DNA from 4 places in the Pseudomaricurvus sp. genome. Region 1 is predicted to be linked to each of the others. Evidence: predicted binding sites of a transcription regulator. Region 1 holds the regulator's gene; each other region holds the start of a gene.

Region 1 (8,824 bases):
ACATCAGTGACATGACGCTCTTGGCATCGACGAGTTTTCCGTTCAGGCCCACTTTGATCTGGCTGGAATAGCGGGAGGCTGTGCTGGCAAATAAGGCCGCTGCGCGGGCATGGAGCCCCAATTTATTAATGATGGTGACGGTATCAGTCAGCATAATGTTCTCTATGGATTATGTTTTTTGTAATTGTTCCAGTTCCCGGTGCCTCAGTTGCGTGTTGGGGTGCTCATTTTTGAAGGCCTCATAGAGGCGCTCGCACAAATACACTGAGCGGTGGTGCCCGCCCGTGCAGCCAATGGCGACGGTAAAGTAGCTGCGATTGCTGTCGCTGAAGCGAGGTAGCCAGCGCTGCAGGTAGCTGGCGATGTCATTGTACATATCGTTGACATCGTCCTCGGCCTCAAGAAACTCAACGACTTCCTTATCCTTGCCGCTGAAGCTGCGCAAATGAGGTTTCCAGTAAGGGTTTGGCAGGCAGCGTACGTCAAACACCTGATCAACATCCACCGGAATGCCGCGCTTGAAGCCAAAGGACTGAAATAACAGCGCCATCCCGGGACCTGTATTACCGACAATGCGCTGTTTCACCAGGTCTCGTAACTGATGCAGGCTAAGGCCGCTGGTGTCGATGGTCAGATCGGCAGAGTTGGCGATGGGCTCGAGAAATTTTCTCTCAAGAGCGATTGCCTGTTTGAGATCGGTTGTCTGTCCGCTGAGAGGGTGCTTGCGTCGGGTTTCGCTGAAACGCTGAATCAAAATGGGGCTGCGGGCATCCAGAAACAGAATTTCGCACTGCAAGCCGGGAATCTTGGCTTGCGACAAAAACTCGGGAAACTCCTGAAGATCCTGCCAGGTGTTGCGTGCGTCAATACTGACGGCAAATGACTGGCTCTGGGGATGCTGATCCAACTGTCGAACCAGCGATGGCAGTAAAGAGGCAGGCAAGTTATCAATACAGGTAAAACCGACATCCTCAAGCACGTGCAAGGCTGTGCTTTTCCCCGAGCCGGAGCGGCCGCTAATTACAACTAAACGCATGGGATTTTCTGCCTCGTCGACTATCAATATTTCAGGGTGCTCGTTTTATCCGGGTGCTTTCTTATTGGGGCGTTATGGCCTCATCAGGACGCACGGCCTTTGAAGGAGGAGTATCAATTGATACAACACCACGAGCAATACTCTAAAGGTACCTTACTTTGGGTAGATTACAAAACCGCGTCCCTGCGCCATCAGAGGGGCGCGCTGGCGTCTTGTTCGGTGGCTGCCAGGTAGAGGCTTTGGGTGTCGCTGGCGTCGCGAAGATTCTGCAAATAGTCGGGATGGTGCAGTTGTTCGGCAATCGCGGCCAGAGTTTTCAGATGTTCGTCGTGAGCCTCCTCGGGAACAATCAGGGCAAACAGGATGTCCACGGGTTGGCCGTCGATGGATTCATAGTCGATGGGGCTTTGTAACTGAATCAAAGCACCAACGGTGTTGGCGCAATTGTTGATGCGGCAGTGAGGAATAGCAATGCCACCGCCCAGACCGGTTGTGCCAAGCCGCTCCCGAGAGATCAGACTGGTGAAGATCTCATCGGCGTTAAGAGTCGGCTGGTCTTCGGCAATCAGTTGGGAGATGACTTGCAGAGCGCGTTTTTTGCTGCTGGCCTCAACACCGCAGTAGGTGCGATGTTGAGACAAAAATGATCTTACTTCCATAAATTAGCGGTGATGATTTCGCATCTTTTCTTTGTGTTTAATGAGTTGGCGGTCGAGCTTGTCGGCCAACATGTCGATGGCGGCGTAGAGGTCTTCGGACTCGCTGTCTGCGAAGAAGTCTTTGCCGCTCACGTGCACTGAGGCTTCTGCCTTTTGGCGTAGTTTATCAACAGATAGTATGACGTTGGTACTGGTAATTCGGTCGTGGTGTCTTTCGAGGCGATCTAGTTTGGTGTTGACGTAGTTTTTAATGGCAGTTGTCAGTTCAACATGGTGTCCACTGATGTTGATTTGCATGCGTTGCTCCTCTTGTCGTGAAACGTCGGTATTGAATCGCTTGTCATACAGCTTTGGCTACTAGCACCAGCTGTGTTGGTGCTGTCGAGGCCCTGACAGGCAGGACTTTAACCTTTATCCCGAGTGGGCGACCAGTACCGGCTGCAGCGGACTTGTGTTGCGGTCAACAGCTGCTCAGACCAATCGCTTACGCTCGTTGGACGCGGGTATTCCTAAAGACTCCCGATACTTGGCGATGGTGCGTCTGGCCACCTTAATGCCCTGTTCGGCGAGTAATGTGGTGATTTTGCTATCACTTAACGGTTTTTGGGGGCTCTCAGCCGCCACCAGTTTTTTGATGATGGCACGGATTGCTGTGGATGAGCATTCGCCGCCTGAGTCAGTACTCACATGGCTTGAGAAGAAGTATTTCAGCTCAAAGATGCCCTGAGGCGTGTGCATGTACTTTTGAGTGGTGACCCGGGAAATGGTGGACTCGTGCATGCCGACAATTTCGGCCACGTCGTGCAGAACCAGCGGTTTCATGGCCTCGGCGCCATAATCGAGAAAGCCGCGCTGTTTTTCGACGATACAGGTAGAGACTTTCAGCAGGGTCTCGTTGCGGCTTTGCAAGCTCTTGAGGAACCAGCGGGCTTCCTGCAAGTTGTCGCGTAAGAAGGAGTTGTCACTGCTGGTGTCCGCCCGCTTGACCATTGAGGCGTAGGTATCATTGATACGCAATTTGGGTGCGATGTCGGGATTCAGATTCACAGTCCAGCGGTCATCCTGTTTGGTCACAAATACATCGGGTACTACGTACTCGGTCTCGCCACTGTAGATGCTGTCCCCTGGACGTGGATTCAGGCTCTGAATCAAAATGATGGCATCTCGCAGCTGGGCTTCCTTGAGTTTGGTTTTTCTCATCAGCTGCTTGTAATCGCGGCTGCCCAGCAACAATAAGTGGTCTTTGACTATGAGTTTAGCATCTTCCCGGCAGGGTGTAGTTTTTGGCAGTTGATTCAGCTGGATTAGCAGGCATTCGCTCAAATCCTGACTGGCGACCCCGGGAGGGTCAAACTGTTGCAGTCTGTGCAACACCGCAAAGACTTCGTCCAGTTCGAGCTCTTCCAGCTCGTCTACCAGGCTTTCATGGATTTCTTCGGCGTTCATGCTGAGCATGCCGGTGTCTTCAATAGCGTCAATAAACGCCATCGCTATGACTTGGTCCCGATCGGACATGGGGGTCAGGTTGAGCTGCCACATCAGGTGCTGATGCAGGGATTCGTCGCTGCCGCGCCGGCTTTCGTAATCGTTGTCCTCGCTGTCGGGTGCTGACAAGCCGCTGCCGGAAGGGCCTGACTGGTATACATCGTCCCAGCTGGTGTCTACCGGCAGGTCTTCCGGAATAGCGTCTCCCCAGTCGCCCTCGGGACTGTCATCGCTGTTTCTGTCGACGCCACTTTGCTCTTCCTGGGCGCTGGCGGTGGGTTCTGGTTCGCTGTCGGAATCTTTGGTGCTGCTCTGTTCGGGCTGATCTTTGGGGGTGTTGATGCTCTCGTCGGGAGTGTCCGAACCGGCATTGTCGTCTTCGCCGACTTCCAGCATGGGGTTGGAGTCGAGCGCCTCCTGGATTTCGGCCTGAAGGTCGAGCGTCGACAGCTGCAGCAGGCGGATGGCTTGCTGCAGTTGGGGGGTCATGGTGAGTTGTTGACCCAGCTTGAGTTGTAACGACTGTTTCATGTATGGCTACGGCTACTGAGGAATTCTTTCTCTGCTCTGCCGCAATGTCAGCGAGTGTGGAGCTGTGTGATGTGTGCGGCAGAATCCATTCTTGCGACGATCAGACTCGATTGAAATGATCGTGTTGGTGAGCAAGTGTAGCCAGAGTAACCGAGGAGAACAACTTAAACAAGCAAGTTTTATGCCTGTTTCTTGCCTGCTTGGGAGGAAATGCGAATGTTGGGAGCGGGTGGCTGCGTTGTGGTCGATCTTAGTTGGACGCGCTGTCCAAGCTGTTTGCCAGAGGCCACAATTTTGTGTGTGGGGTCACACTTTTAGCCCTGAGAAAACACACTATAAGCTGAATTGGTGCCCGAGGTAAACCTCTCTGACCTGCGTGTTGCCTAGAACGGTTTCCGGCGTGCCTTCGGCAATAATGTGGCCTTCGCTGACGATGTAGGCTTTCTCGCAAATATCGAGGGTTTCGCGAACGTTGTGATCAGTAATCAAAACGCCAATCCCGCGATCTTTCAGGTGCTGAATAATGTGCTTGATGTCGTTGACGGAAATGGGGTCGACGCCAGCAAATGGTTCATCCAGCCGGATGAATTCCGGGTCGGTGGCCAGTGCGCGAGCGATTTCGACCCGGCGACGCTCACCACCGGACAGCGCCATGCCGAGGCTATTCTGGATATGGCTGATGTGAAACTCTCGCAACAACTGATCGAGTTTGTCCTGGCGCTGTTTGCGGTTCAGGTCCTTGCGGGTTTCCAGAATACTGAGAATGTTGTCGTTGACCGTCAGCTTGCGGAATACGGAGGCTTCCTGTGGCAGGTAGCCGATGCCCGCTCGTGCCCGTCCGTGCATGGAAAGGTGCGTCAGGTTCTTTTGATCAATAGTGACCTTGCCCTGATCGGCATCCACCAGCCCGGCAATCATGTAAAAGCAAGTGGTCTTGCCCGCCCCGTTGGGACCCAGCAGGCCGACAATCTGGCCACTGCTGACCGACAGGGAAACGTCGATAACGACACGGCGGCTTTTGTAGCTCTTGGCGAGGTTCAGGGCGTTGAGTGTGGGCATGGCGTTGGTCTTGTCCTTAAATCCGGCGCTGGGCAGTGTGGCGGTGCGGTGGCGCTTTAACTGTTAGGGATTGCGCTCACTTTTGGGAGGAATCGTCATGTGAATGCGGTCTGGGTTGGTGGTGCTTTTGTTGCCCTGAGCTTTCACCACAGAAGATTTCATGTCGTAATCAATCTTTTTGCCGGTCAGGGTGGTGCCATCGCCCTGACGCAGCGAGGCGTTTTCGCTGATGTGCAGCTTTTCGGTGTCCAGCAGGTATTCGATGGTTTTGCCTTTGGCGATCACCATTTCTTTGTCGGGCTCGGGGATTTGCTGGTAGTGGGCGCGATCACCGGTGGCGACAACCCGTGAAATCTCGTTGTTGATGCTGTAAATCACCACCTTGTCGGCTTTGATCCGCATGGTGCCCTGATCCATCTGTACCTCGCCGGTATAGGTAGTGATGCCCTTTTTTTCGTTGCGCTCGGCGGTGTCAGAGCTGATGTGTATCGGTTGCTCCCGGTCGCTTTCCAGTGCCAGAAGAGTGGAGCTGAACCCGCCCAGAGTCAGGGATAACAAAAGCGAAATGGCGAGTTTATTGCGGATCATGTATGCCTCGGACGTTGGATAGCAATTTTATAGTGTCTGTTTTCAGGTACGCTTCCATACCAACGGCATGGGTGGTGTTGCCGGGGCTGGTGATGATAACAGGTTTGTCAGTTTCGGCGTATTGCCTCTCTGGTTTTACGACCAGATATGGCGTTGTGAGTTCCGAGGATTGGCCCAGAGTGTCGGTGCGAGTGATGTGCACATCTCCCCAAAGTTGAACCAGGTTGCCGTTGTTGCGGGCTTTTCCGGTATTCGACACGATGGTGGTGGGCGGCTTGTCCACTGAATACATTGTCAGCTTCGGGGCGGTGAGGTCGGCGTAGTCTTTGGCTGTGCGTCGCTTGGGGTTCTTTTGGTAGTAGCGGGTTTCAGACGCGACAAAAACCGAACTCAACTGGCCGTTCTCGTCAAAGCGACGACGAACGGCGTTGTGCACAATATTGCTCGGGTGTTTGGATGTTTTCGGAGTTTCGGGCTTCTGAGGCAGGAATGTCTCCGGTGGGGAATCCCAAAACACCAGAAACAGACAGGTCAACAAAATGATGAAAGCCGGGGCCAGCCAGTTTTTATTCATGATGAGGTTGCCTACATAACTCCGGCACGCAGTATGTCGTGCATGTGAATGACGCCGATGGGACGATGACCGTCGTCTTCAACAATCAGGGCGGTGATCTTGCGGCCTTCCATGATGCCCAGAGCTTCGGCGGCCAGCATGTTGTGGTGAACGGTTTTGGGATTTGCCGACATGACCTGATCCATGGTGGCGGTGCTGAGGTCTGCCCCCTGGTCGACGCAGCGACGCAGGTCGCCATCGGTGAATACGCCCAGCAGGTGGCCGTCAGGATTGGTTACGGTCGTCATGCCGAAGCCTTTCTCGGTCATTTCTACCAGTGCCTGGCTGAGTGCTGTATCGGCACTGACTCGCGGCACTTCGCTGTCTTTGTGCATGATGTCTTCCACTTTCAGCAGCAGTTTGCGCCCCAGCGCGCCGCCGGGGTGGGAAAAAGCAAAGTCTTCTGCGGTAAAGCCGCGAGCTTCCAGCAGGGCCACCGCCAGGGCGTCGCCCATGGCCAGGGTTACCGTGGTGCTGGTGGTTGGCGCCAGGTTCAGAGGGCAGGCCTCGCTCTCAATACTGATGTCCAGGTGGACGTTGGCGGCCAGCGCCAGTGGCGAGTCGGCTTTGCCCGCCATGCTGATCAGTGGGATCCCCATGCGCTTGAGCATCGGCAAAAGCATTACGATTTCAGCGGAGGAGCCGGAATTGGAAATGCCGATGACCACATCGTCACGGGTGATCATGCCCAGATCGCCGTGGCTGGCTTCGCCCGGGTGGACAAAGAAAGAGGGAGTTCCGGTGCTGGCCAGAGTGGCGGCGATCTTGTTGCCGATATGACCCGATTTGCCCATGCCGGTGACAATGGTTCTGCCCTTGCAGTTGAGGATCAGCTGGCAGGCATCCACAAAGGTCTGGTTTACACGACTTTTGAGGTCGGCGACGGCCTTGGCCTCAATGTCGATGGTGCGCTGACCGGCCTTGATGAGTTGGGCGGTGTCTGTCGGTGGTGTGTTGTTCTGGGTCATAAGGCTATTCTAAGGGAATTTGAGTTTTTGCCGTTTGCAACAAGCCTATCGGCAAACGGCGTTTAAAGGAACCTCAGGCGGCAGCCATCGGGTTAGTATCCGTAGATGGCCGGCGAGGATCAGCGGAACAGCACATAGAAATACAGGATGTAGCCCGCCAATAGCAGGGTCCCAATACGGCGCCCCAGGTAGGCGACTCCCTGACTGTTAGGGTGCCGGTTGCGTACCTTGTAATCAATAATGATAGCTGCCGCCAGCAGGAGCGTGATGCCGCCCATGGCCATAAAGTCGCGACTGAAGACGTCGGTCTCCATGACGGGCGGGTGGATGATGCCCGGCAGTGACATGACGGCCAGGATGTTAAAGATGTTGGAGCCTATAATGTTACCCAGGGCCATGTCGTGGTGGCCTTTGATGGCGCTCATGACCGAGGCGGCTAGCTCCGGGAGGCTGGTGCCAATGGCGACAACGGTCAGACCAATGATCAGAGGGCTGACGCCGAAGTCGGTGGCGACAATTTGGGCGCCCCACACCAGCAGATCGGAGCTGGCAATCAGTACCCCAAGGCCGACCACAAACCAGAAGAAAGCGATGCCGGTCTTCATGTTGGGGATTTCGTCCTCGTCCACAACCTCTTCCGGGTGATCTTTCTTGCTACGAGTCATGATGTATAGCAGAGGAATCAGGCCGCCAAGCAATAAGTAGCCCTCAAGAGGTGACAAGGTTGCGTCGTACAGCACAATGCCGGCAGCCACAGTGACCAACAGCAGAATCGGAATTTCCTGAGTCAGCAGGTGTTTCTGGATGGGCATAGGAGCGATCAGAGCTGTAATCGCCAAGACCATACCGATGTTTGCCAGGTTCGACCCCAGGGCGTTACCAATGGCCAGCTCGCCACTGCCGTCCAGGGCTGCGTTGATGGAAACAACGATTTCCGGGGCAGAGGTTCCAAGGGAAACGATGGTGAGACCGATAATCAAACGGCTAACGCCAAAGTTACTGGCGATAGCGGCACTACCACCGACAAAGCGGTCGGCGCTCCAGATTAATCCGCCGAAGCCAACGAGTATGGCGATCCAGGCCAGCCACAGTTCTGACATTGATGTTCCTTAGTAATCTGAGTGCAGTAATATAGGTGCAGGTCAAAGGTGGCAGATGGTATAGTGGCCTGCTTGGAATGTCAGCCGTAATGTGCATTTTTCTGGAAATTGCCGACCTTATCGCCTTTTGGGTTCCCTCGCTGTTAAACCTTTCCCTGTTTGGGGGTTCTAACGTCACGAGGAGCCTGTTTTAGAAGGGCTCCAGGTTTTAAAGCACCAGGCCAAAAAATGCTGGAATACCACGGTAGCGATGATCTGCCGACCATTAAGTACAAAATCAGGAAGAACTAATCAGGAGAGTCAGCTGAGATGGGACAACAAGTAATGTGTAAGCCACAAACAATTCACAAAAGAGTTGTTGCGCTGTTTGTCAGTGTTTTTTTCAGTGTGTTGTGGGCGCAAGCGCAAGCACAGGGCAGTTCACAAGCGAACTCCTCTGAAAACTATCCCGCTGACGGCCCCTACGCTCTGGTTGAGCAGGTGACCCGGGATATTTTGAATGTCGTAGAAGATCAGAAAGACTTGCTGGAGCAGGATCCAGAGGCTTTCTATAGTTCGGTTGGTGAGGTGCTTTCGCCGGTAGTTGCGTTTGATTATATCGCCCGGGGCGTGATGGGCAGCTATGCCAAACAGGCTAGCCCTGAGCAGCGGAAACGCTTCAGTAAGGTGTTTCGGGATAATCTGATCAGCACTTATGCCAAGGGTATGGCGGTGTATGGTCAGCAGAAAATTGTACTGGTTGAACCTGATCAGCCGGTGGGTGAGCAGCGCAAAGTGAGTGTTGT
Region 2 (5,995 bases), on a different contig from region 1:
CGACTTTAATGCCTGCAGGACCTGTCACCAGAACATCGGACAGACTGCAATCGCCACTCAACACATCAGCCAGGTTCTTTTCAGCTTTCAGACCCAGCAATACATCAATATTGGCCAGCCCCAAATCCGCATCCAACAACACTACCCGGCGGCGCATTTCAGCCAGAGCAATACTCAGGTTTAGGGAAATATTACTTTTCCCAACGCCACCCTTACCGCCTGTTACAGCAATTACTTGTACCGGTCGTGAGGAACTCATCTAAGTCCATTCTCCTAGCAAAATGTGCTCTCGTTGTAGCCCGAAAGCTTAATCAATTTCAGGGTAAATACTGGGTCACATCAGGACACCAGCTATTCAGTCTCGCTTATCCATTTCAGGATTATCCATCTCAGAACTATCCATCTGATGACTAGCCATTTAAAAACTGGCCGTCTCAGGAATTATCCGTCTCATAGTTAATAAGCATCAAAAGACCCACCGGCTTCTTGTGCCGGTGCCTGGCTTCCCATACCGGTTTTCATCAGCGCAACCGCTTTGGAAACCAGTTTGTGTCCTTTAGCCACTTCAATATCCTGAGGAATTTCTTGGCCATTGGTGGTGTAATGAACCGCCAGTTTGTGCTCCAGCAGAACACTCATGGCTTCACCCAGGCTGCTGCTTTCATCCAGCTTGGTCAGCACACACCCCTGCAACTTCGCATTCTGGTGAGCGTGAATCGTCGCCTTCATCATTTGCAACTGGGAATTACAGGCCATCACCAAAAATTTCTGAACTTCGGGTATCACGTCTAACGCTTGCAACTGCTCTTTCAACTGAGCATCGCCCAAACGGAAACCTGCCGTGTCAATCAGTACCAGCGGACAGCCTTTGAGGCTTCTCAATACCGCCGGAAGATCGTTGTGGTCTTCCACAACTTTCACCTGAACGTTGAGAATCCGGCCTAGCGAACGCAACTGATCGTGTGCGGCGATACGATAGGTATCGGTGGTAATCAGCGCGACATTCTCTGCACCATGCTCCAGCACATAACGTGCCGCGAGCTTGGCGATCGTCGTGGTTTTTCCAACACCAGTAGGTCCAACAAAGGCAAATACACCGCCGTTCATCACCTGATCACTGGCGTTAGCAGGCAGGTAACGGGATAAGGTCGCCAGAGTATCGGCCCACGCTTCCTGAATGGTGCTGTGCTTTTTAATACGTTTAACCACCGCTTCGGCCGGACGATCACTCAGTCCCATATGTTTAAGGCGACGCATCAATCCAGAATGCAACGGTGAAGCCATTTGTGGCGTATTGGCCATGCGCGTCAGTTGCTCTTCCAGCAAAAGACGCATATCGGCCAGCTCAGACTGCAGAGACTGCAACTGTCTCTGTTGATCTTGTTGATGCATGGTTTCGTTGTAAGAGTCGCCGCGGTAAGAATCTGCATGAGCGCGGTCTGAGCGATAACGATCAGCTTCTGCTGAGTCATAACGAGAGCGGTTGTCGTAAGCAGAACGCTCGCCATAACCTGGACGATCATCATAGCCAGAGTGATCCTCATAACGGGAACGCGCCTGCTCATGAGAAACGCTCTGGGCATACGACATATTCTCGGCAGCAGGTGCACTCTGACGAGCGCCCGACATGCCAATTGGCATTTCATCCTGTTCCTGCTGCTTCTTAGCCGCCATCATTTTGATACGCGCCTGCTCAATCTCTTCTGCTAGCTCTGCAGGCGTTTTTCCGGAAGCGCTGCCGCGGAAAGCGGGTGTTGTAGTATTCGGAGTAAACTGACGCGATTGATACTCAGGCGCCACCAGTGAGGGCTCTGGAGCCGGCTGACTGTTACGCAACGCATCGTGGCTGTTTACCACTTCGTCCATTGCCAGCTGGTCATGCCAGGCACCGTCACTTCCCATGGGAACATCGCTCTGCTGAACAGACTCAGTTCTGGATAAATGACTGTTGTTAGGCAAGTGGCTATTAATTGGAGACACCGATGCGCTGTTTTCCGTCTGAGACGGCGCGCTGGTCAATATTTCGACGCCCTGCTTGACTCTTTTGCTGGACAATATAATGGCTTCAGGACCCATCTCCTGACGAACCAGTTCTAATGCCCGGCGCATGTCGCTAGCAACAAAACGTTTAACTGACATAAGTTTTCTCCATCACTCGATCGCGGTTTCTTGCGAAGAGTTTGCCTTTCGTGGCTCACAGCTGACGTGTGGTCAACGGTTAATTACTGATCGACTCCAACAGAGGCTTCAATCGTTATTTGTTTGTTATCCGGTATTTCTGTGTACGCCAGTACCGACATGTCGGGCATACTGAAGCGAACAAATTTCGCCATCATATTTCGTATCGGTGCAGCTACCAGCAATACAACGGACTTACCTTTCATTTCCTGCTTTTGCGCTACATCAATCAGTGAACGCTGAAGCTTTTCGGCCAGCTGCGGTTCAATGAAGGCTCCGCCACCGCCAGTTTTTTGTGACTGCTGAATGGACTGTAGCAATAACTGTTCCAGACCTGCTTCCAAAGTGATAACAGGCACCTCAGGCTCCTGTCCTACTATGGATTGGACGATTTGTCGGGAAAGTGCGACCCGGGCCACAGAAATCAAAGCGTCGGGATCTTGACTCGCTCCACCCGCTGACGCCAAAGCTTCGGCTATGGTTCTCATGTCCCGGATGGATACCCGCTCATGTAGCAATCCCTGCAAGACCTTAAGCAGAACATTAAGATTGACGGCTCCCGGTACCAGCTGCTCGACCAACTTCGGAGACGTTTCCTCGAGCTTATCCAGTAACTTCTGAACCTCTTCATGCCCCAGCAATTCGTAGCTGTGTTTTTGCAGGATATGATTAATCTGAGTCGCGATCACAGTACTGGGATCCACTACCGTGTAGCCGAGTGTTTGCGCTTTATCTTTCTTATCAGGATCGATCCAGACAGCTTCCAGACCGAAAGCCGGATCCGTCGTATTGATACCGTCAATCTGACCAAAGACCTGACCGGGGTTAATCGCCAGCTCTTTTTCCGGATAGACTTCCGCCTCACCCAGCGTGACACCCATCAGGCTGATGCGATAACCGTTGGGCAGGAGATCCAGGTTGTCCCGGATGTGTACAGACGGAACCAGAAAACCAACATCCTGAGAGAGCTTCTTGCGGACTCCTTTGATTCGTCCCAGCAGCTCTCCCCCCTGGTTTTTATCCACCATCGGAATCAGGCGATAGCCCACTTCCAGCCCGACCACATCAACCGGTTGAACATCATCCCAGCCAATGTCCGCAGATTCTGCCTGGCCAGAGTTATTATCGAGAGTGACTGCGCCGCCCTGCTGAGAGACCGGTGCAGGGACCTGCCCACCAGCCGCCGCCGATTTCACGGTAGGCAGATTGGGTTTTCCTTCAGACGCAGCAACCTCTGCCTGATGCTTCTTGTAATACAGATACAGCGCCAGACCGGCAGCCAGTAGTGCTAGACCGAGGAAAGAGACGTGCGGCATACCTGGGATAGCACCCATGATAAACAGCACGATAGAGGCGACACCCAGAGCCTTGGGCGAATCAAACATCTGACGCATGACTTGATTACGCATGTCTTCTGAGCTGTTAACACGCGTCACCATAATGGCTGCTGCTGTGGAAAGCAGCAGAGAAGGAATCTGAGCGACGAGACCATCACCGATAGTCAGTAAGATGTACTTCTCCAGCGCATCCTGAAACTCCAGGTCGTGCTGAACCATGCCGACAATCAATCCACCAAAGATATTGAGAACCAAAATCAGAATGCCCGCCATGGCATCACCACGGACGAACTTACTGGCACCGTCCATCGCCCCATAAAAATCGGCTTCTGAGGCCACGTCTTCACGGCGGGTACGGGCTTCGTCCTGATCGATGAGTCCGGCGTTCAGATCCGCATCAATGGCCATCTGTTTACCGGGCATGGCATCAAGGGTAAAACGTGCACTCACTTCCGAAATTCGTCCAGCACCCTTGGTCACTACGACAAAGTTGATGATCATCAAAATGATGAAGATGATAATACCCACCGCGTAGTTACCGCCGATGACTACCTCACCAAACGCTTGAATCACCTTACCTGCCGCATCTCCCCCCTCGTGGCCTTCAAGCAACACAACTCGGGTTGACGCTACGTTCAACGCCAACCGCAACAGGGTTGCCACTAGCAGAATGGTGGGGAACGCAGCAAAGTCCAAAGGTCTCAGGCTATAGATACCAACCAGCAACACAACAATGGACAAGGCAATGTTGAACGAGAAAAACATGTCCAACAGGAAAGGCGGCAGCGGCAATGTCATCATGCCCAACAACATCAGCAGCAAAATAGGAATGCCCAGGTTGCCCTGTCCTACGCTGAGAACATGATTGAACGCCGTTTTGCGATCGATACCACGAGCAAATTGACGGAACTCTGTGAATTGTTGTGAGGCCATAGAAAACGGTTTCTTGACGTTGCGTGTATTTTTGTAAACACATCGCAAGAAGCGTACCTATTTGAACCGCTTCACAAAAAAACTGTATTAGCCAGAAACAATTAAGCCTGAGGACAAAAATGACTGGGAGTTTTAAAAGAGAGCCTAGCCCTGATTAGGACCCCTTGCACGAAGCCCTTAGCAGGAAGTTACTAGCTGGAAGCCCTTAGCGAGAAGTTACTCGCAGGAACACCCTGAACAGAAAGCCCCTGAACGGAAAACCATCAGGGGTCAAATTGCATGTCTTTGGGAACATCGATATTACGGGGAAAATCGGGTCTCTCGGCCTGCCCTTTGCGGTAGTTACGCAGCTGAAAGACATAAGCCAGCACCTGAGCGACTGCCATATACAGCCCTGCCGGAATCTCCTGTTCTACCTCTGTCGTATGATAGATAGCCCGAGCCAATACCGGAGACTCCATAATCTGGACATCATTGGCTTTAGCCACCTCCCGAATCTTGAGCGCGAAGAAATCTGCGCCTTTCGCAATCACGATCGGGGTTTCCATCTTTTCGGGATCGTATTTGACCGCAATGGCAAAGTGAGTTGGGTTTGTGATGACCACATCGGCCTCCGGCACCTCCGCCAACTGACGGTTATTCGCCATCTCCCGCTGCAACTGGCGGATCCGCCCTTTCACCTCGGGCTTACCTTCGGAGTCTTTCATTTCATCCTTGATATCCTGCAAGGACATCTTGAGTTTTCTGGCGTTATCCCATATCTGGAATGGCACATCGACCAGAACAATCAGAATAGTCACTGCCGACAAAATAATGGCAGCCCAGCCCGACATGAACATCGCATCCATAATTGCGGGAATGACGGCCTGATTGGAAAGCTCCAGCATATCCTGTTCCATAGACAGCAACAGAATAATGGCAAACCCGAGGATAACCAGAACCTTCGCCAAAGATTTGACCAGTTCTACCAGCCCTTTCACTCCAAACATTCGCTTCAGGCCCTCGGCCGGGTTCATGCGATTTCCCTTGGGCGCCAAACCCTTGGGATTCCACAACCATCCCCCTAAAGCAAGTGGTCCGATAATCGCCGCGATCGCTAACACTGAGAATAAAGGCAACAAAAACATGAGCGCGTCAGCAAAAGAGCTTCCCAGATGCGAAAACATCAATTCCGTATCAAAGGCAACTTCGCGCTCCAAGGTAAAGTTGTAACGCAAGATATCCATCAGGCGCTGGGACATGAACGGTGCCCAGACAAACAACCCAATAGTCCCGATGATCAGGATGGCCGAAGTGGTTAACTCACGGGATCGCGGAACCTGCCCGTCCTCACGGGCTTTTTCCAATCGTTTTGGCGTTGGCTCTTCTGTTTTTTCCTGACTGCTGTCATCACCGGCCATCAGGGAATCCTCAAGATGTTATAGAGCACGTTGAACCCCTCTTCCATAAACCGTTGATAGTTGGGAAGAAAACTGGGCATGCTGTACCAGATGATAATCAACCCCAGTACTAGAGTGAGCGGAAAGCCGACAGCAAACACATTCATT
Region 3 (8,824 bases), on a different contig from region 1:
GGGGTTAGATCCCGCTGATGCTACTTCGGAGCAGTAACTGGTATTTAATTTGCAGTGATAAGGACAAACAGGAAATATATGTTGGGGTTTTGATGTTTAAAGTTTCTCTGTGGGTGTTAATGGTGCTGTATCTGCCTCTTGTGTCCATAGATATGGTCAATTCTGCTCCTTTAGAAGTCCGTCAATTGGTTAAAGTGGGCACCCCGGAAAGACCGCCACTATTTATTAATGATGCCAATGATGATGTGACCGCCGGTGTTCTGCAGGCTATGAATCAGGTGCAGGATCAATATCGGTTTGAGTCGTTTGATATTCCGGTAAAACGTCGCAGTCAGGCGATCAAGAACGGGTTGGCCGACATCATGATGTGGGATAACCCTGCTTGGCAGTGGCGTATTCCCCTGACTACCAGTTGGCCGTTGTTGCATGCAAAAGATATTTTTATTGCTTTGCGGGCTAACGCCGTCGATCAAAGCTACTTTGAGACTTTCAGTGATAAAACCTTCGCCCTGGTAGGAGGGTATACCTACAGTTTTCTGATGGGCAATAAAAATGCTCAAGAACAACTGGAAGCAGTGTTTGTGAAGTCGGAAGAAATCAGTATTAGAATGTTGCTGGCAGAACGGGTAGATATTGCCGTGACCAGTGATACCACACTAAAGTGGTTTCTCAAGAAGAACCCACAAGCGGCAGAGCAAATACTGGTGTTCAACACTCCGGATTTAGAATATAACCGGACTTTTCTCGTTCCGGAAAAAAGCCCCATATCCGCCAAAGCAATCAACCGTATTTTGTTGTTGGCGGATCGGCAAGGCTTGCTGAAACCGGTTTATCAGCGTTTTGGTCTGGAGGTTCCGATATACCCTCCAGTATCAGTAGTGCCCCGTATCAAAGAATGACGGGGCATGACCAGTCTGTTCAATATTCAATGTTCAAAAAGAGAGAGGGTGTATCTGTTCTTCAGGCAACACCGCTTTAATCGTGTCTGGAATGTCTTTCGAGCAGCTGGCTTTCGCCTCGGTTTCGGATTGATCGAACGCCTGAATCTCCATGTTTACGCAAACCGTCATGGGTTGGCTCTGCCAGTAGTTGTCGCAGCTGTTCAGAACACTGCTCGGGTTTTGTTGTGCATCCTTACCCATGCTGGCCTGCCAGCAAGCCGAGATTAAATCCTGTTGCATCACTTTCATGGCGGCTTCCCGTCCCTGATCTTTGGCGTACCAGATATAGCTGGGGTGGTTTGCGCCAAGCATCGGAGCGTTGATACCGTCCTGGATGGTGACGCTGGCCACGGTATTCACACCAAAGTCATTCAGCTTATAGTAACTGGATACCCAGCTTCTCACCGGGCCACCATAAGCCACGATGGGTAGAGCGCTGCTGCTCCCCTCGTCGATATCCAGCAGCAGTGGCAGCATGCTCACCACATAGGGCTCGAAATAGCGGTAGGTCTCGCTTAAAGTGCTGCCAGCACTGGCCGGAGCTGCAATGGGAGCTACATCGAGAATGCTTTCATACAGTGTGACTTCGTCCGCGGCCACCTGATTCAGCATCAACAGTTTTTCCCAGCGCTGGCTGGTTTTGGAATTGAGATAGTCCTGATCCGGCAGCGAGTAATCGGGCGGAAAGTGAAGTAGTTGTACCGAGCGTTGATTGACGATCGACAAACCCAGCGGCAGAAAGAAACGCCACTCCTTTGCATCCCACTTATTGTCTTTTTTCAGTTGCGTCACGGCACTCGCGGCCAGCGCTCCGTTGGTTAAAAACTGGATAATTTGAGGTTTGTACTCATTGATGACTGTGGCGTCTCCCCTCATGGTCACGCTATAGAGGTCTTTCTCAACCGTGACATCGGCACTGCCATTGGCAATATGATCCCTCTGCAGGCGCTGATTCAGGTAATGCTCGATGGTGGCTTCCAGAGATTCCCCATTGTCAGAGTTGGGGTAGCTGTAGAGAGTCGTGAGTTCGGTTTCATTACCGAGAGGAAAACTGATTGTAGCTGTTGATGGAGTGGTTGAGTCTGAAGTGGGTGTTGGTTGATCACTACAACCATTCACCAGTAGCAAACCAACCCCAAGCAAGCATGTGTTGATGATTTTCATGGGAAGTCCCTTTTCAATGTGTTGTTGACAGAAAAGGGATGATATAGCGTTTGCTCGAACTGTGCAGTGCGAAAGGTAGAGCCTTTGGTGAGTAATATGGTGGTAAACACAGTGGAAAAAGCCTGCCATTGTATGCGCAGGCGTGGAAGGGGGTAGTCAATATCAGTCAGGTCTTTTTACGGCGATGACCTAACCCTAAACCCAGTAGACCAAGTCCCAGCAAAGCCGCAGTGCCTGGGGTTGGCACATCAACAGATAGGGTGGAATGACCAATATGGAAATCACCACTGATCGATCTGATAGTCACATTCAGTTGGCCGTTCGTGTTCAGTGAGGTAAGAGCTTCAAGCTCTAAATCGCTACCGAAATCGCCGAACGTAATACCGCCAGAATCGAAGTCAAGCTCTTCAACCTGAACAAGGGCAATCTCAAGAAACCATTCATCTGCACAGAAAAAGACATCGCATCCATCATCGAAAATCTCAATGGCCAATGAGCCTGACCAGGCTGTGTCGAGTCCAGGTGTGAAACCGTAGCCAGTAATGTCGTGAAAGTAAGAGTATTGACCACCGATATTTACGTCCGTATCCACATCGAAGCTGTCCACAATCAGTCCGGCACTGGCTGACTGAGCCATTGCGAAAGACCCCAGAAGAAGCCCTATTGCTCCCAGTTTTTTAAACATTGTAATCATCCCTATTTGTGATTTATGTCACATATAAAATGTGAACTTGTAGTCGCATTAATCAACAGGCAAATAGGGTGCCACTATAATTAAATTCAATAAAATCAGTTGGTTAGAGTTTTAAAGTGCGGGAGGAATGGTTATTTTGTAAAATAAACTGACACATATGTACCAGTTTTGGGTGTTCACAAGTTTGGCGTCTTATACATTTATGGTTGGGAGGAAGTGCTCGGGCGGGAAGAAGAAAGCCCCTGCGAGGCAGGGGCTTTGGGGGAAGGCTACAGGTGTTGCAGAAGTGAGAGCCGACTGTAATTCTTAACTACAGCTCTGCGATTTTTTTCACCTGTTCTGCCAGCTTGGCAAGCGCACTTTGCATGTCAGCCAGCTTGTCTTTTTCCTTCTGCACCACCTCAGCCGGCGCCTTGTCGACGAACTTTGGATTATTAAGTTTGCCTTCAACACGTTGAATATCCTTGGTGATACGATCGATTTCTTTGTTTAGGCGTGCGGTTTCCGCCTGTACATCAATCAGACCGGCCATGGGCACCAGAATTTCCATATCACCCACCAGGCCGGTAGCGGACATGGGGGCTTCTTCACCGGCATTCAGCCAGGTGATGGATTCAAGACTGGCAAGGCGCATCAGGAACTGGCGGTTGTCGTTCAGGCAGCGTTGATCGTTGTCTGAACCGTTGGCAAAGTACAAAGGAACACTTTTCGCCGGTGAAATGTTCATTTCGCCGCGAATGTTACGCACTCCTTCGATGACGCCTTTCAGCCATTCCACGTCGACGATGGCCTTCTGGTCGATCAGGCTGTCATCGCATTGAGGCAGGGCGGCGGTCATGATGGTTTCACCTTCTGCACCAGCAAGGTCTTTCACCCGCTGCCAGATCTCTTCGGTGATGAACGGCATCAGTGGGTGTGCCAGACGCAGAATTTCTTCCAGTGCGCGAACCATAGTGCGGCGGGTGCCGATCTTTTGTGCTTCGCTGAAATCGTCACTGGTGAGGATAGGCTTGGACAGTTCCAGATACCATGCGCAGTACTCGTTCCAGATAAAGTCGTACAGTGCCTGAGAGGCCAGGTCGAAACGGTAGGCTTCGACACCTTCGGCAAAGGCTTTTTCGACCTGTTGCAGTTTGGCAATGATCCAGCGATCGGCCACGGACAGCTCGTAGTTGTCTGAGCCATCTTGCCCACAATCTTTCGCAGAAACGCGATCGCCGGCGTCGTTCTGAACTTCACAGTTCATCAAAACATAGCGCGAGGCGTTCCAGATCTTGTTGCAGAAGTTGCGGAAGCCTTCGATACGACCTACATCGAATTTGATGTCACGACCGGTGGAGGCCAGTGAGTAATAGGTGTAACGCAGGGCGTCGGTGCCGTAGGCGGCCAGTCCGTCCGGAAACTCCTTGCGGGTTTGTTTTTCGATCTTCTCTCGCAGGCGCGGCACCATCATACCGGCGGTGCGTTTGGCCACCAGGGATTCCAGATCAATACCATCGATCAGATCAATAGGGTCCAGCACGTTGCCCTTGGATTTGGACATCTTCTGGCCTTGACCGTCGCGAACCAGCCCGTGTACATAAACGGTGTGGAACGGTACTTCTTTTTTGAAATGCAGGGTCAGCATGATCATCCGTGCAACCCAGAAGAAGATGATGTCAAAACCGGTCACCAGCACATCGGTGCTGTGGAACGTCTTGAGGAAGTCTGTCTGGGCTGGCCAGCCCAGGGTGCCGAAGGTCCACAGGCCGGAGGAGAACCAGGTGTCCAGTACGTCGTCGTCCTGCTTTAAGACAGCTTCGGCGGGAATGTTGTGCTTCTCGCGAACTTCTTCCTCGCTGCGACCCACGTAGACTTTACCGTCTTCGTCATACCAGGCGGGAATACGGTGGCCCCACCAAAGCTGGCGGGAGATACACCAGTCCTGAATGTCACGCATCCAGGAGAAGTACATGTTCTCGTATTGCTTGGGCACAAACTGAATGTCACCGCCTTCAACGGCCTTAATGGCCTCGTCCGCCAGTGGCTGGGTTTTCACGTACCACTGATCCGTCAGGTAGGGCTCAATCACCACCCCGGTGCGATCGCCGCGGGGCACTTTCAATTTGTGATCGTCGATTTTTTCCAGCAGACCCAGCGCATCCAGATCTTCAACGATCTGTTTGCGGGCGTCGAAACGATCCATTCCCCGGTACTTTTCAGGGGCAGTGTTGTTGATCTCGGCATCGTCGTTGAAGATGTTGTTCAGCGGCAGGTTGTGACGCTGGCCCATCTCGTAATCGTTGAAATCGTGAGCCGGCGTGATTTTTACACAGCCGGTACCGAACTCCATGTCGACGTAATCGTCGCCGATGATGGGAATTTCGCGGTCGACCAGTGGCAGGGTAATGGTCTTGCCAATCAGGTCTTTATAACGCTCATCATCCGGGTGAACCGCCACGGCGGAGTCGCCCAGCATGGTTTCGGGACGCGTGGTGGCGACGACCAGATGGCCGGAACCATCAGTTAACGGGTAGCGGAAGTGCCACAGGAAGCCATCTTCCTCTTCGGACAGTACTTCCAGATCGGATACGGCGGTGTGCAGTTTCGGATCCCAGTTCACCAGACGCTTGCCGCGGTAAATCAGGTCGTCTTCATACAGCTGAATAAAGACTTCCTGAACCGCGTTATAGAAGCCGTCGTCCATGGTGAAGCGCTCGCGGGACCAGTCCGGGCTGGCGCCCAGCCGGCGCAGCTGCTGGGTGATGTTGCCGCCGGATTCTTCTTTCCACTCCCAGACCTTTTCGATGAACTTGTCGCGGCCCAGCTCGTGACGGCTGGTGCCCTGAGCGTCCAGCTGACGTTCTACCACCATCTGGGTGGCGATACCGGCGTGGTCGGTGCCCACTTGCCAAAGGGTGTTGTGACCTTTCATGCGGTGGTAGCGGATCAGGGCGTCCATGATGGATTCCTGAAAACCGTGACCCATGTGCAGGCTACCGGTGACGTTGGGTGGCGGAATCATGATGCAGTAGGGCTCACCCTCGCCAGAAGGCTTGAAATAGCCGTTCTTTTCCCAGGTTTCGTACCAGTTTGTTTCAATAGCCTGTGGCTGGTAGGTTTTATCCATAACGTCAATTGTCTTCGTAGTAAAGCCGGAATTGTGGGCCGATAGCGCGAAATAGGGCGCGACGGCACTGAATATGCGAATTGAAAGGGCTGAGATTATACATGGGCTGGCGGATGGGATACAGCCGTGGGTGATCCTTCGACAGGCTCAGTGCTCGTTCGCCTTGAGCCTGTCGAAGGGCGTGGCAGGGTCGGTGGCCTCTTCCTTTCTATTCCCTGAAAGCAGGCTTCTGATAGAATGCGGCTTTTACAGACCTTGATTTCCCTCAAAACCTACAGGAACCTCCCCATGAGCGCTGCTTCTGCTGGCAAATCCCTTAAAGACTCGGTACTGGCGGTCAATGATGATCTGCCAATTCGCACCGACAAGCCAGTGCACAGTGGCAAGGTGCGCTCAGTGTATTGGCTGACAGAAGCGGACAGTCGCCGCCTGATTGAGGAGAAGGGCTACGACGTGGCACCGGATGCGCCTTTGGCCATTATGGTGATCAGCGACCGGATTTCGGCGTTTGATTGCATCTGGACTGGCGAGGGTGATGTGCGAGGCGTACCCGGCAAGGGCGCGGCGCTGAATGCTATCTCCAATCATTGGTTTAAGCTGTTCCGGGAAAAGGGGCTGGCAGACAGCCACATTCTGGATATTCCCCACCCGTTTGTATGGATCGTACAAAAAGCCAAACCGGTGATGATCGAAGCCATCTGCCGCCAGTACATTACCGGTTCCATGTGGCGTGCCTATTCCAAGGGTGAGCGTGAATTCTGTGGCATCGAAATGCCCGATGATCTGCAAAAAGATCAGAAGCTTGCCGAACTGCTGATCACCCCGTCCACTAAGGGTATTCTCAAGGGCATTCCCGGTGTGCCGGAAGTGGACGATGTGAACATTACCCGCACGGATATCGAAAACAACTTCGAAGCGTTTAACTTCCGCAGCGCCGATGACATCGCTACCTACGAGAAACTGCTGAAAGAAGGTTTCAACGTCATCAGTGATGAGCTGGCGGCACTGGATCAGATCTTTGTGGACACCAAATTCGAGTTTGGTTTTGTCACGGATAAAGCGGGCAATGAAAAACTGATCTACATGGACGAAGTGGGCACGCCGGATTCTTCCCGGATCTGGGATGGCGAGAGCTATCGCAACGGCAAAATCGTGGAAAACTCCAAAGAGGGCTTCCGCCAGTTTTTGCTGAATCACTTTGAAGACCCGGATATTCTGCTCAACAAAGACCGCATGGACGAGCGCTCAGCTCTGGCGCGTGACAATGAGTTGCCTATGGACGCGTTGATGGACATTTCCCGCACCTACACCGGCATTGCCGAAAAAGTGACGGGTCAGAAAATTGTATTGTCTGATAACCCCAAGGCCGAGATCGTTGAGGTCTTGCGTGAGCAGTACGGGTTGATTGATTGAATAACCCAAGGTTGACGCAGGGTAAAATGCAATGGATTGTAAAGCTGAAACCTAAATACGAATTTTCGTTAAGAGTTGTGCTACGGTAATGGCAATCATTATTCAAAACGCCATGTGACGCCATCAACATGTTTACAAAATCTCGCACACACAGACTCAGAGCAGGGCGCATCATGTTGACGCTTATGCTTCTGCAGTGCCTGTTTGTTGCCGTTGAGGCAGCGTGCGATATTTTTATTCCAGAAGAAAGTCACCACTCTCTTTCCGCGGATGCATTTGCATTTGATTCAACCTCTGTAGATCAACCTCACTCTGGATTTGATGACCACGTGTCTGGCAACGACGCGGCGCAGGAGAGTTGTGACCACTGCTGTCAGTGTCATGGGCATAGTTCCCACGTAGCCGTTTTGCCTTTCGTTATAGCCGTCACTGTAGTACCTGAGACAGCTATTCTGGTCTCTTATCCTACCGATGCATCGTCAAAGTCTCTCTCGTCTATCTATCGTCCCCCCATCGTTTAACCCTGCTGTTTTCTTGTCGTTTATTCATTTTTAACGGTCTGATTTAACCAACACAGGGTACGTGTATGTGCATTTTATGGTCCGGGCAGCGACGTCTGCTTCCGGGGGCGTGGATGTGTGCTTGTCTGCTTTTGATACTGCCGTTCGTGGGTGCAGCGCAGACTGAAGCAATCCAGCGTTCAATAACTCTTGAGCAGGCGCTCAGGAAATCTTTAAACAATAATCCCGAATTGCAGATGTTTCAGTGGCGTTTCAAAGCGCTGGATGGTCAGCAACAATCCGCCGATCTGGCTCCGCCTCTGGAGCTGGGTTTCGAAGCAGAAAATATACTGGGCAGTGACAATTACTCAGGAATGGACAGTGCTGAGCTGACCGTATCTCTGTCTTCGGTTATTGAGTTGGGAGGTAAACGCGACTCCCGACTCGCGTTGGCGGACTCCCGCTATGTTCTGGCTGAAGCCGAACGTCAGGCACAATCCCTCAATCTGTTGGGCAAGGTGACACAGAGCTTTATTGTTGCGCTGACATTGCAGGAAAAATTGCAAGTAGCAGAAGACACCACTCGCCTGGCAACCGACAGTCATCAGTTGGTGGGTCTGCGTGTGCAGCGTGGCGCCGCACCGGAAGCGGAGCGGCTGCGGGCAAAAGCTGCGGTGACGCAGGCTCGTTTAAAGCAGGCTGCACTGGAAGCTCAGCTGCGCAGCCAAAAGCTAACGCTCGCGACTTTATGGGGGGCGGAACGGGTGATGTTTGAGCGTTTATCGGGAGACCTTTCGACCTTTGATGCATCGTCCGGGTTTGAGGTCTTGTATCAACGCGCGCTCACCTCGCCTGCAATTGAAGTCTTATCCCGAGAGGAGCGTGTACGTGATGCCGATGTTGAACTGGCCAGAAGTCAGGCTTCAGCGAATATGCAGTGGAGTATCGGAGTGCGACGGTTTGAAGAGACAAACGATACTGCGCTGACGGCAGGCCTGTCTGT
Region 4 (8,824 bases), on a different contig from region 1:
ACCGGAGGTTAACCGGTACTTGTCCTCTAACCCGATCTGGGTCACAGCGGGCTTAGAGCTTGAACTGTTGTCCAATTTCACTTCTGACATACGGTGTTCTCCTGCCAGACTGCAACACACTACCGTGCTTGCGGCTTCGTCTTATTGATTTTATTTAAGAAGGGACTGCTGCGGTTAAGCTGGCTGTTAACCATGAACCAAGCTCGTTCACCATAGACCCAGCCCTATTAACCATAGGCTCAGCTAACCATAGGCTCAGTTAACCATGGCTCAGTTAACCATAGGCTCAGCCCCGTCGACTGACCAGTCAGATCCCATACACAAGATTCTAATCGAGCCCATGAGGTATTTTTTTGTTTTCTTTCGCGCTTCCGGGTCTATAGTGCATATATATACCCATGAATTAGCCCTAACGAGGTAAATCATGCAGGACAAGATTTCCGGTGCCGATCTCAAGATTCTCAAACTGTTGCAGGAAAATGCCAGTCTCACCGCCGCAGAGTTGGCAGACCGCATCGGACTGTCTCAAAGTCCCTGCTGGCGCAGGGTTAATCGATTGGAGAGTGAAGGCTATATACAAAAGCGTGTGGCATTACTCGATGCTGAAAAGCTGGGTATGGACGTGGTGGTTTTTTGCAGTGTAAAACTGAGTGTGCACGGTCGTCAGTCGCTGGAAGAATTTGAACAAGCGGTTGCCGGTCTTCCGGAGGTCACGGAGTGCTACACCATGACCGGGACCATGGACTACATGCTGAAAATTGTGACAAAAGACATTCGCCACTATGAACAGTTCGTGCGAACGTTTTTAGCCCAAATGCCCGGTATTCAGGAAATACACTCTCACGTGGCGGTCACCGCCATCAAAAATACCACGTCGCTGCCGCTGGATACTCAACTGTAAATTGGCACTCCCCCTGTGCATTTATCAGTTCATTGATCACCCGACACCATCCTCGATGCACCATATTGACGCACCCTTAAAGCACACTCTTCTGGCGTCGAACTTTTCACAAGACACTCCTCAGGATTGAAAGCACAATTTGCGATCAGGAAAAGCTATAAAAAGTGCCACCATGGAGCACCACCAAGCTATCTCTCAATTCCGCTAGCGCAAAGGGCTGCACCACAACAACGCAGAAGAAAATCACGCCGCTTTTTGTCGGCAACAGTTATTACAAATAAATACAAAACATTGCTGCTCTTATAAGTTGGCATAGCCATTGCTCTATCAATTTCAAATCCATCAATACGAGAGCATCCCATGTCTTATCTAGCCCCTGCGGAGTTCGTCACCAAAATGGTTGACGCCGGAGAGTCGAAAGTTTTTATGTCGACTCGTGATACTTTAATCAGAGCGTATATGGCCGGGGCGATTTTAGCGCTTGCGGCTTCCTTCGCAATTTTTGTCACGACCACAACAGGCTCAGCCATTCTGGGTGCGGTTCTCTTCCCTATCGGTTTTTGTATGTTATACCTCATGGGATTTGACCTGCTGACCGGGGTATTTGTGTTGGTACCACTGGCTCTGCTTGATAAACGACCGGGAGTTACGACCAGTAGCTTGCTGCGCAACTGGGGACTGGTGTTCGTTGGAAACTTCGCCGGCGCGCTAACCGTTGCCTTTATGATGGCTTTTATCTTTACCTACGGTTTCAATACTGACCCCGGTGCGATTGGAGAGAAAATTGCCGGCATAGGTGAGTCTCGTACTCTGGGCTATGCAGAATATGGTGTGGCCGGTTGGTTCACTATCTTCATCCGTGGCATGTTGTGTAACTGGATGGTTTCTATGGGTGTGGTTGGCGCAATGATCTCCACGTCTGTTAGCGGCAAGGTAATCGCCATGTGGATGCCTATCATGCTGTTCTTTGCCATGGGTTTTGAGCACTCCGTAGTTAACATGTTCCTGTTCCCATCAGGCATCATCATGGGTGCTGACTTTTCTGTGATGGATTACCTGATCTGGAATGAGATCCCAACCGTTCTTGGCAACCTGGTCGGCGGACTGGCTTTTACCGGTCTGACTCTCTATAGCACTCACGTCAGAACTGCTCCTAAACGCGCTTACTGATATTTTAGTTCATTGAATGAATGACGGGCCTCATCTGGCCCGTCATTTTCCTTCGCACTCCCATTCATTGATTACATCTTTCCTGATGACTTATACGAGGTAATCCCAATGACACGCAACGAAGTAACAGAACTGATCATTCTTCAAAAGCTGAAAAAACAACTCACCTGGCCGGAACTGGCCAGCGCCATAGGCAAAAGCAAAGAGTGGACAACCGCCGCACTGCTGGGACAAATGACGCTGGATGCCGATCAAGCCAAAGTGATTGGTGAAAAACTGGAGCTGCCGGAAGACGCCATCACTCAACTGCAAGTGGTTCCCTATAAAGGCTCACTGCCAACGGCAGTACCCACCGACCCACTGATCTATCGTTTCTACGAGCTGATCAGCGTTTACGGAACAACCTTTAAAGCACTGATACACGAAGAGTTTGGCGATGGCATCATGAGCGCGATCGATTTCGATATGGACTTGCAACGCCAGGAAGACGCGAAAGGTGATCGGGTTAAAATTACCATGAGTGGTAAGTTTCTGCCGTACAAGAGTTATTAAAACAATCTTGCTCCTAACATCTTTTCAAAAAGATCACGCTAGCCTACTCTAACCGTTGACAAAAAGTGACAGGGATAATGCAATGTCCGACTCGCTGAAGGTGACGGTAGGTCAACACTCAGACAAAGGGCGCAAGGCAGAAAATCAGGACTGCCTTGGCGTCCGTTTGCCTCAAAATTCACAGCGGGACTTTAAAGGCATCGCAGTCGCCATGGCCGACGGCATTAGCAGCAGTAATGTCAGCCGCATTGCCAGTGAAACGGCGATTAAAAATTTTCTCGATGATTATTACTGCACGTCCGACGCCTGGTCGGTTAAGAAGTCAGCCAGCAAAGTACTGGATGCAACCAACGCCTGGCTCTACTCACAGACTCAAAACAGCCCCTACCGCTACGACAAGGATAAGGGCTATGTTTGTACACTGAGCGCTCTGATTATCAAATCCAACACCGCGCACGTTTTCCACGCCGGCGACACGCGTGTATACCGTTTTAATGACAGCGGATTGGAACAATTAACCGCAGATCATCGCTTATGGATCAGCGAAGATAAAAGTTATTTGAGTCGTGCTCTGGGCGTCGAATCGCAATGTGAGTTTGATTATAAATCTGTCTCGGTTCAAGCGAATGATGTTTTTATACTAGCAACTGACGGTGTCTATGAATTCCTGGAACCTCAGCAGCTGATTGAAGCCATCAGACACGAAAGCGATCTGAATACTGCGGCCAAATCACTGGTCGATCAGGCCCATCAAAACGGCAGCGATGACAATCTTAGCCTGCAACTGGTTCGGGTTGATGCCTTACCGTCAAGAAAGATCACAGAATTCAAAAACCAGATCGAGACCTTGCCTTTTCCACCGCAACTGGAGGCCGGCCAGGAATTCGACGGCTACACCATTGTTCGACAGATGCACGCCAGCAGTCGCAGCCATGTGTATCTGGCTCGGGATAATGACACCAACACCCAGGTCGTCATCAAAACGCCCTCAATCGATTTGCGCGGTGATCCCGAATACCTGGAACGTTTCCTCACTGAAGAATGGATTGCCCGGCGCATCAACAACAACCATGTATTGAAAGCTGGACGCAAAGACCGAGGCCGACATTTTCTCTACACGGTAACCGAATACATTCAGGGACAAACTCTCGCACAATGGCTGAGGGACAACCCCACACCCGACGTCGAAACGGTACGCGGCATTATTGAACAGGTCGCCAAAGGACTGATGGCGTTTCACCGTATGGATATGCTGCATCAGGATCTAAAGCCTGACAACATCATCATCGACCAAAACGGTACCGTGAAAATCATTGATTTTGGCTCCACCTATGTTGCCGGACTGGCAGAAAATCTGTCCGACCGCGAACAAAATCATTTACTGGGAACCGCACTTTACACGGCACCCGAGTATTTTTTAGGGGAAGCAGGAACCCCCAAGTCGGAACAGTTCTCTCTCGCCGTCCTCACCTACCACCTGCTGTCGGGTCGCTTTCCCTATGGCAACAAGGTTGCTCAATCACGAACCGTGCGCAGTCAGAGAAATTTGAATTATCAATCCGTACTCGATGTTGATCGGGAGATCCCCGCCTGGATTGACGACACATTAAAAAGAGCACTCCAGCCATTCCCGCACAAGCGTTATGAAGAAATTTCCGAGTTTCTCTACGATCTGCGCCATCCCAATCAGCAGTATTTAAATAAGGCCCGCCCACCGCTGCTCGAACGCAACCCGGTCGCCTTTTGGCAGGGCGTTTCGTTCATGCTTGCGGTGATGGTGGTCGTTTTGCTGATTCGTCATTGATCATTGCTGAGTCGTGATTATCGACACGTCAGACTCATCAAGCACAACGCTCAAGGGATTACCTATAATTACTGAACATCGTCCCAAGCAGTCAGGAACGGTGCAATCAAAAGGAAAAGGATAAAACCAATAGCGACGACAACTGCCAGAGCCTGAAACGGATGTCGAAGACAGCGCTGCATCAGGGATTCCGGGGGATTTTCCAACGCCTCCTGGCGAACAGACTGCAACCGCTGCCGCTGATACTCTTCAATCAGCGCGGTTGCCTCCTCCAACTGACCGGTGTTATCTGCCCGCCAGATCGCAGCAACGGACACTCCCCAGTTTCCAGCGTGCGTTTCGTAAAACTCAATACCCGCCTCTTCAAGCAAGGCTCGCACCTCAAGCGCTTCATCTTCAGGCACACCATTTAGCCTGAACAGCAATTCAGCCATGTTACTCTTACCTTCTCATTATGACCTTTGGGTTATGACTTTAGATGGGATGCGATCGGTTGCCATCAAACTATAAGGTATCTGTCAAACTATAAGGTATCTGTCGTTGGGTATAGCTCAATGCTGCGCTCCCGCCTCAGGGGCGAGGTAGGAGACCGCGCGTCGTAGGACAACAAATCCAGTGTCTGAATGTTCATTTTGAGCGGCATGGTATCAATGGCGCTAGAGAAATCTGTAGCGATGGTCGCCGTCTCAAACCGGTCTCGATACAACCCCAGGGTAATGTGGGGACAGTAGACTTCTGAGCGGAAATCCTCACCATTGGGCAGCAGCAGCTGTCTCAATTCACTCAACGCTCCGTGATCATCCCGCACCTCAAGAAACGGCGCCGATAAAAAGCTGTTAACGCCCCCCACATCCAGAGACCAGAAATCTTCGGGGTGATTGTGCAACGCCACCTTGCTGGCCATGGCTTCGAGATCTTTCACCTGGCGTTCAAGCATATCCGGTGTGTAATCATCATTATGGGCAGTGGTCAGATCCTTCGGCTGCCAGAAACCGCACACCGCCACAGTGATGTGTAGCTGATGATGATAATCCTCGCGTAGATAATAGGCATAGTGCTGTTGTGCTGCCCGCCAACGGCTGGCAATGGCTGCAGAATCGACCGACACAGCCCAGCAGTAGTAGTGCTCACGCCCCTTGTGCCAGTCGGGATATTCTCCCGATCGGGAAGGTAAGGTAAAGCGACCATCAAGAAAGGTCTGATACACCTGAGGATAATAGAAGGACACACCTGCTCCTGAACAAACGTCACACATTCACACCAGAACCAGCCGGCACACAATTGCGCACTATTCCACAGACCACCGGGAAACACAAACAGGGCAAAACGAAGAAGGCCCGCAATGCGGGCCTTCAGAGACGAGATATAGAGAAACAAACCTTCAATGGATACGAATAGAGAAGAACCAGTGTTTGCTTTCCAGCTGTCGTATCAACTCACCTTTTCGTTGACGTAAAGACCGGGAGCCGGAGACAAGGGGGGATTCTGATCGCTCCCCAGGCGACTCGGTGCGAAACGCTGAGAACCCGAGCGCTGCTTTACCCAGTTGCTCCAGTGCTCCCACCAGCTACCGCTATTTTTAGTGGCAGTCTGCAACCACTGTTCAGCATCCGGCTTGTCTTCATTGGAACTCTTGTATTCATTAGTATAGTAGTAAGTGTTGGCGATACCCGGTGGACGCAGCACGCTCTGAATATGGCCACTGTTACTGAGTACAAAGGTGCATTTACCATCGACCAGATCCGGTGCTTCAAAGCATTTCTTCCAGGGCATCAGATAGTCTTCATCGCCACCCACACAGTAAAAGTCCATGGTGAGTTTTTTCACGTCAATGGGGTGCCCTTTGACTTCCAACGTATTCGGGTTAGCAAACGCATCCTTGAGGAAAATATCAAGAAAGTCACTGTGCAGACCTGCTGGCAGACGCGTAGAATCATTATCCCAGTAGAGCACATCCATCGCCGGAGGCTCTTTACCCAACAGATAATTATTGATCCAGAAGTTCCACACCAGGTCCGTAGGTCGTAACCAGGCAAAGATGTGGGACAAAGACTTGCCGTCCATGAATCCGTTGACCTTGGATATTTTGCGACTCATTTCCACCGCTTCCCGCGAGGCAAAAAGTCCTAGCTGAAAGCTATCGTCCGCTTGCAGCGCCGTGACAAACATGGAGTGTGAGTGCACCAATGGCTTATTGGCCGCTTGCAAGTATCCCAACAATGCCATGGAGGTCAGGCCGCCCGCACAGGCACTGGCCAGATTGATCTGATCACTGCCGGTCACTTCGCACATGACCTCAATGGCAGACTCCAGCTCTGAAACATAACGGTCCAGATTCCATTCGGCATTGTGCTTCGAAGGGTTGCGCCAGCTAATGATAAATGGCTGAACCCCCTGTGACTGCAAGTACTTAACAATGCTGTTCTTAGGCGTCAGATCAAACACATAAAACTTGTTCAGCTGTGGCGGCACAATCAAAACCGGACGCTCACTGACAACCTGTCCCTCTTCCATTTGGTACTGGATTAATTCCAGGACTTCGCTGCGATAAACAACGGCTCCGGGAGAAATGCCCAGATCTTCACCCACGGTGTAAGAATCTGCCAGTACTTGAGTCGGCATACCGTGATTGTGTTGAATGTCATCAACCAGATGCTTCAGCCCTGAAACCACACTCTTGCCACCCGTCTGATAGGCGCGTTTAACCGCAACCGGGTTTAACGGTGAATTGGTGGGTGCCAGCATGGCGCTGAGTTGTTCATATAAGAATCGGCTACGACGACGATCCGCGTCATCCATATCCAGATCTTCCACCCAGCCAGACACTTCTTTGTCCCATGCCAGGTAGGTTTGCATTACCGAGCGATACAGAAAGTTATCTCTCCATACCGCATCACGAAAACGTTTATCCTTTCGCTCAGGCTCGATAGAGGACCGTGCCTGCACGATATTCAATAATTCTTTGGCAAAATTTGTATAGTGCTCGGCAAATACATCCGGCTGCTTAATCGCCTGCAGAAAAAACCGAGACGTCGATTCCAACAACCCTTTTCCTTTAAAAGGACCGACCTCCTGATCATTGGGGATACGACTGTAACGCAGGTACTTCTCCGGAACATTGGCGTGAAGTTGCACACCGGAATCAAGAGCGTCAGATCCCGCGATGTCGTCTTTCGCTATGTAATCTTCTACTGCGGTTTCAATTACAGTGTCTTCTAAAGTTACAGAGTTTTCTTCAGTTACAGAGTCGTCCGCTGCAACCGATTCCGCCGGACAGGCGTCATTTCGAGCCTCATCCAATTCGTATTGACGTCGCAAACCATCAGCAAAGTGATTTAACGCTTGGGAGCTGCGCTTCAAACGCTCAAGACTGGATTCCAGAGATCGTTTAGGCTCAGGTGCAGCAGACTCCGCTTGAGGAGTTTTTTGTTGAGACACTTTGGCCACGTCGTCCGGTGTGGCTTTCTTAGACTCAACCTTAGACTCAACTTCATTAGACTCAAGTTCGGGCTGAACGGGTTTCGAGGATACCGGGGGATGAGTTTGACTGGCTCGGCCGTTGTGCTTGCCGATACGCTTTTCTGGCGCTTTTTCGATGATGTCGACTTCTGAGAAAATCTCCGGCTTTACTGATGACCGCTTTTCATCAATGCCCGGAACTGCGCTCGCATGATTCATAATAAAAACTCACCCCTGGATGAAACCTCTTACCCTTGAACTGCAGACACTCCGCACTTCCTTTGCGGAAGTGTCTATCCTACGCCCACTGCTTTCCCCGTACGTCTAGATCCGTACTTCTAGATTCGTACTTCTAGATTCGTACTACGATGTTTAAAAATCTAGGCCGCTGAGGATTGGCTGTCTGACTTCGTTGTCGTCTTTTTTGCCCGACTGGTAGTCGTCTTCTTTTCCTGAAGTTGAGTGGACAGCTCAGTAATGGAATCAGCCATATCTTTCATCAACATGGTCATCTGATCCATATCCTTACGACTCGGCACACCGATAAAGTGCAGAGACTTGTTCACACCCTTATCAATAATGTGCTCAACATCATCCATTTTCCCCTGGGCTTTGGACTTGATGTCCTCGCTCGCGGAGGTGATTTTGGTTTTCCGAACATCAAACTTCTTGGTGATTTTGGTTTTCGCTTTCAACTCAACCTTTTCACCCTTTTCAGCCATCTTCTTGCCGAAACCAGAAACGCTCTCTTCCAAAGTCAGCGCAGAACCCAACGCCGTGTACCACGCGTACTTGTAGAAGTTACCAACACGGGAGATAACCTTACCCGCGTTAGCTTTCCCTGTGGTCAACACTCCCATAGGAAGTTTTTCAGACAACTCGGAATCCATGTTTTTTTGTGCAGTCATAATTAACCTCATAAATTTGCAGAAGCCCAC

Evidence for each region. Region 1 encodes sigma-54, which starts transcription at its own class of promoters, with help from an activator protein. Its sites were predicted from a motif close to TGGCACANNNNTTGCNNT; they were not measured.
Region 2: the regulator sigma-54 is predicted to act here: its motif matches at 4,490-4,507, upstream of flhA (flagellar biosynthesis protein FlhA).
Region 3: the regulator sigma-54 is predicted to act here: its motif matches at 2,856-2,873, upstream of ACTG33_RS14225 (PEP-CTERM sorting domain-containing protein).
Region 4: the regulator sigma-54 is predicted to act here: its motif matches at 2,107-2,124, upstream of cynS (cyanase).

What each region holds. Positions count from the first base shown of each region.
Region 1 is NZ_CBFIHX010000002.1:18,194-27,017, forward strand. It holds gene ACTG33_RS00405 (HPr family phosphocarrier protein) at 1-154, opposite strand, end outside; gene rapZ (RNase adapter RapZ) at 170-1,036, opposite strand; gene ACTG33_RS00415 (PTS sugar transporter subunit IIA) at 1,228-1,677, opposite strand; gene hpf (ribosome hibernation-promoting factor, HPF/YfiA family) at 1,699-1,992, opposite strand; gene ACTG33_RS00425 (RNA polymerase factor sigma-54) at 2,167-3,711, opposite strand; gene lptB (LPS export ABC transporter ATP-binding protein) at 4,045-4,770, opposite strand; gene lptA (lipopolysaccharide transport periplasmic protein LptA) at 4,834-5,358, opposite strand; gene lptC (LPS export ABC transporter periplasmic protein LptC) at 5,345-5,932, opposite strand; gene ACTG33_RS00445 (KpsF/GutQ family sugar-phosphate isomerase) at 5,944-6,939, opposite strand; gene ACTG33_RS00450 (calcium/sodium antiporter) at 7,059-8,039, opposite strand; gene ACTG33_RS00455 (MlaC/ttg2D family ABC transporter substrate-binding protein) at 8,349-8,824, shown strand, end outside.
Region 2 is NZ_CBFIHX010000155.1:205-6,199, reverse strand. It holds partial or broken gene ACTG33_RS15400 (MinD/ParA family protein) at 1-259, opposite strand, end outside; gene flhF (flagellar biosynthesis protein FlhF) at 457-2,139, opposite strand; gene flhA (flagellar biosynthesis protein FlhA) at 2,223-4,328, opposite strand; gene flhB (flagellar biosynthesis protein FlhB) at 4,712-5,848, opposite strand; partial or broken gene ACTG33_RS15380 (flagellar biosynthetic protein FliR) at 5,848-5,995, opposite strand, start outside.
Region 3 is NZ_CBFIHX010000123.1:808-9,631, forward strand. It holds gene ACTG33_RS14215 (hypothetical protein) at 93-899, shown strand; gene ACTG33_RS14220 (hypothetical protein) at 933-2,105, opposite strand; gene ACTG33_RS14225 (PEP-CTERM sorting domain-containing protein) at 2,272-2,742, opposite strand; gene ACTG33_RS14230 (valine--tRNA ligase) at 3,110-5,908, opposite strand; gene ACTG33_RS14235 (phosphoribosylaminoimidazolesuccinocarboxamide synthase) at 6,197-7,321, shown strand; gene ACTG33_RS14240 (TolC family protein) at 7,908-8,824, shown strand, end outside.
Region 4 is NZ_CBFIHX010000032.1:13,209-22,032, reverse strand. It holds gene ACTG33_RS06520 (indolepyruvate ferredoxin oxidoreductase family protein) at 1-90, opposite strand, end outside; gene ACTG33_RS06515 (Lrp/AsnC family transcriptional regulator) at 425-901, shown strand; gene ACTG33_RS06510 (formate/nitrite transporter family protein) at 1,262-2,071, shown strand; gene cynS (cyanase) at 2,180-2,623, shown strand; gene ACTG33_RS06500 (protein kinase domain-containing protein) at 2,706-4,427, shown strand; gene ACTG33_RS06495 (DUF6164 family protein) at 4,496-4,861, opposite strand; gene ACTG33_RS06490 (2'-5' RNA ligase family protein) at 4,951-5,655, opposite strand; gene ACTG33_RS06485 (PHA/PHB synthase family protein) at 5,859-8,105, opposite strand; gene ACTG33_RS06480 (phasin family protein) at 8,267-8,794, opposite strand.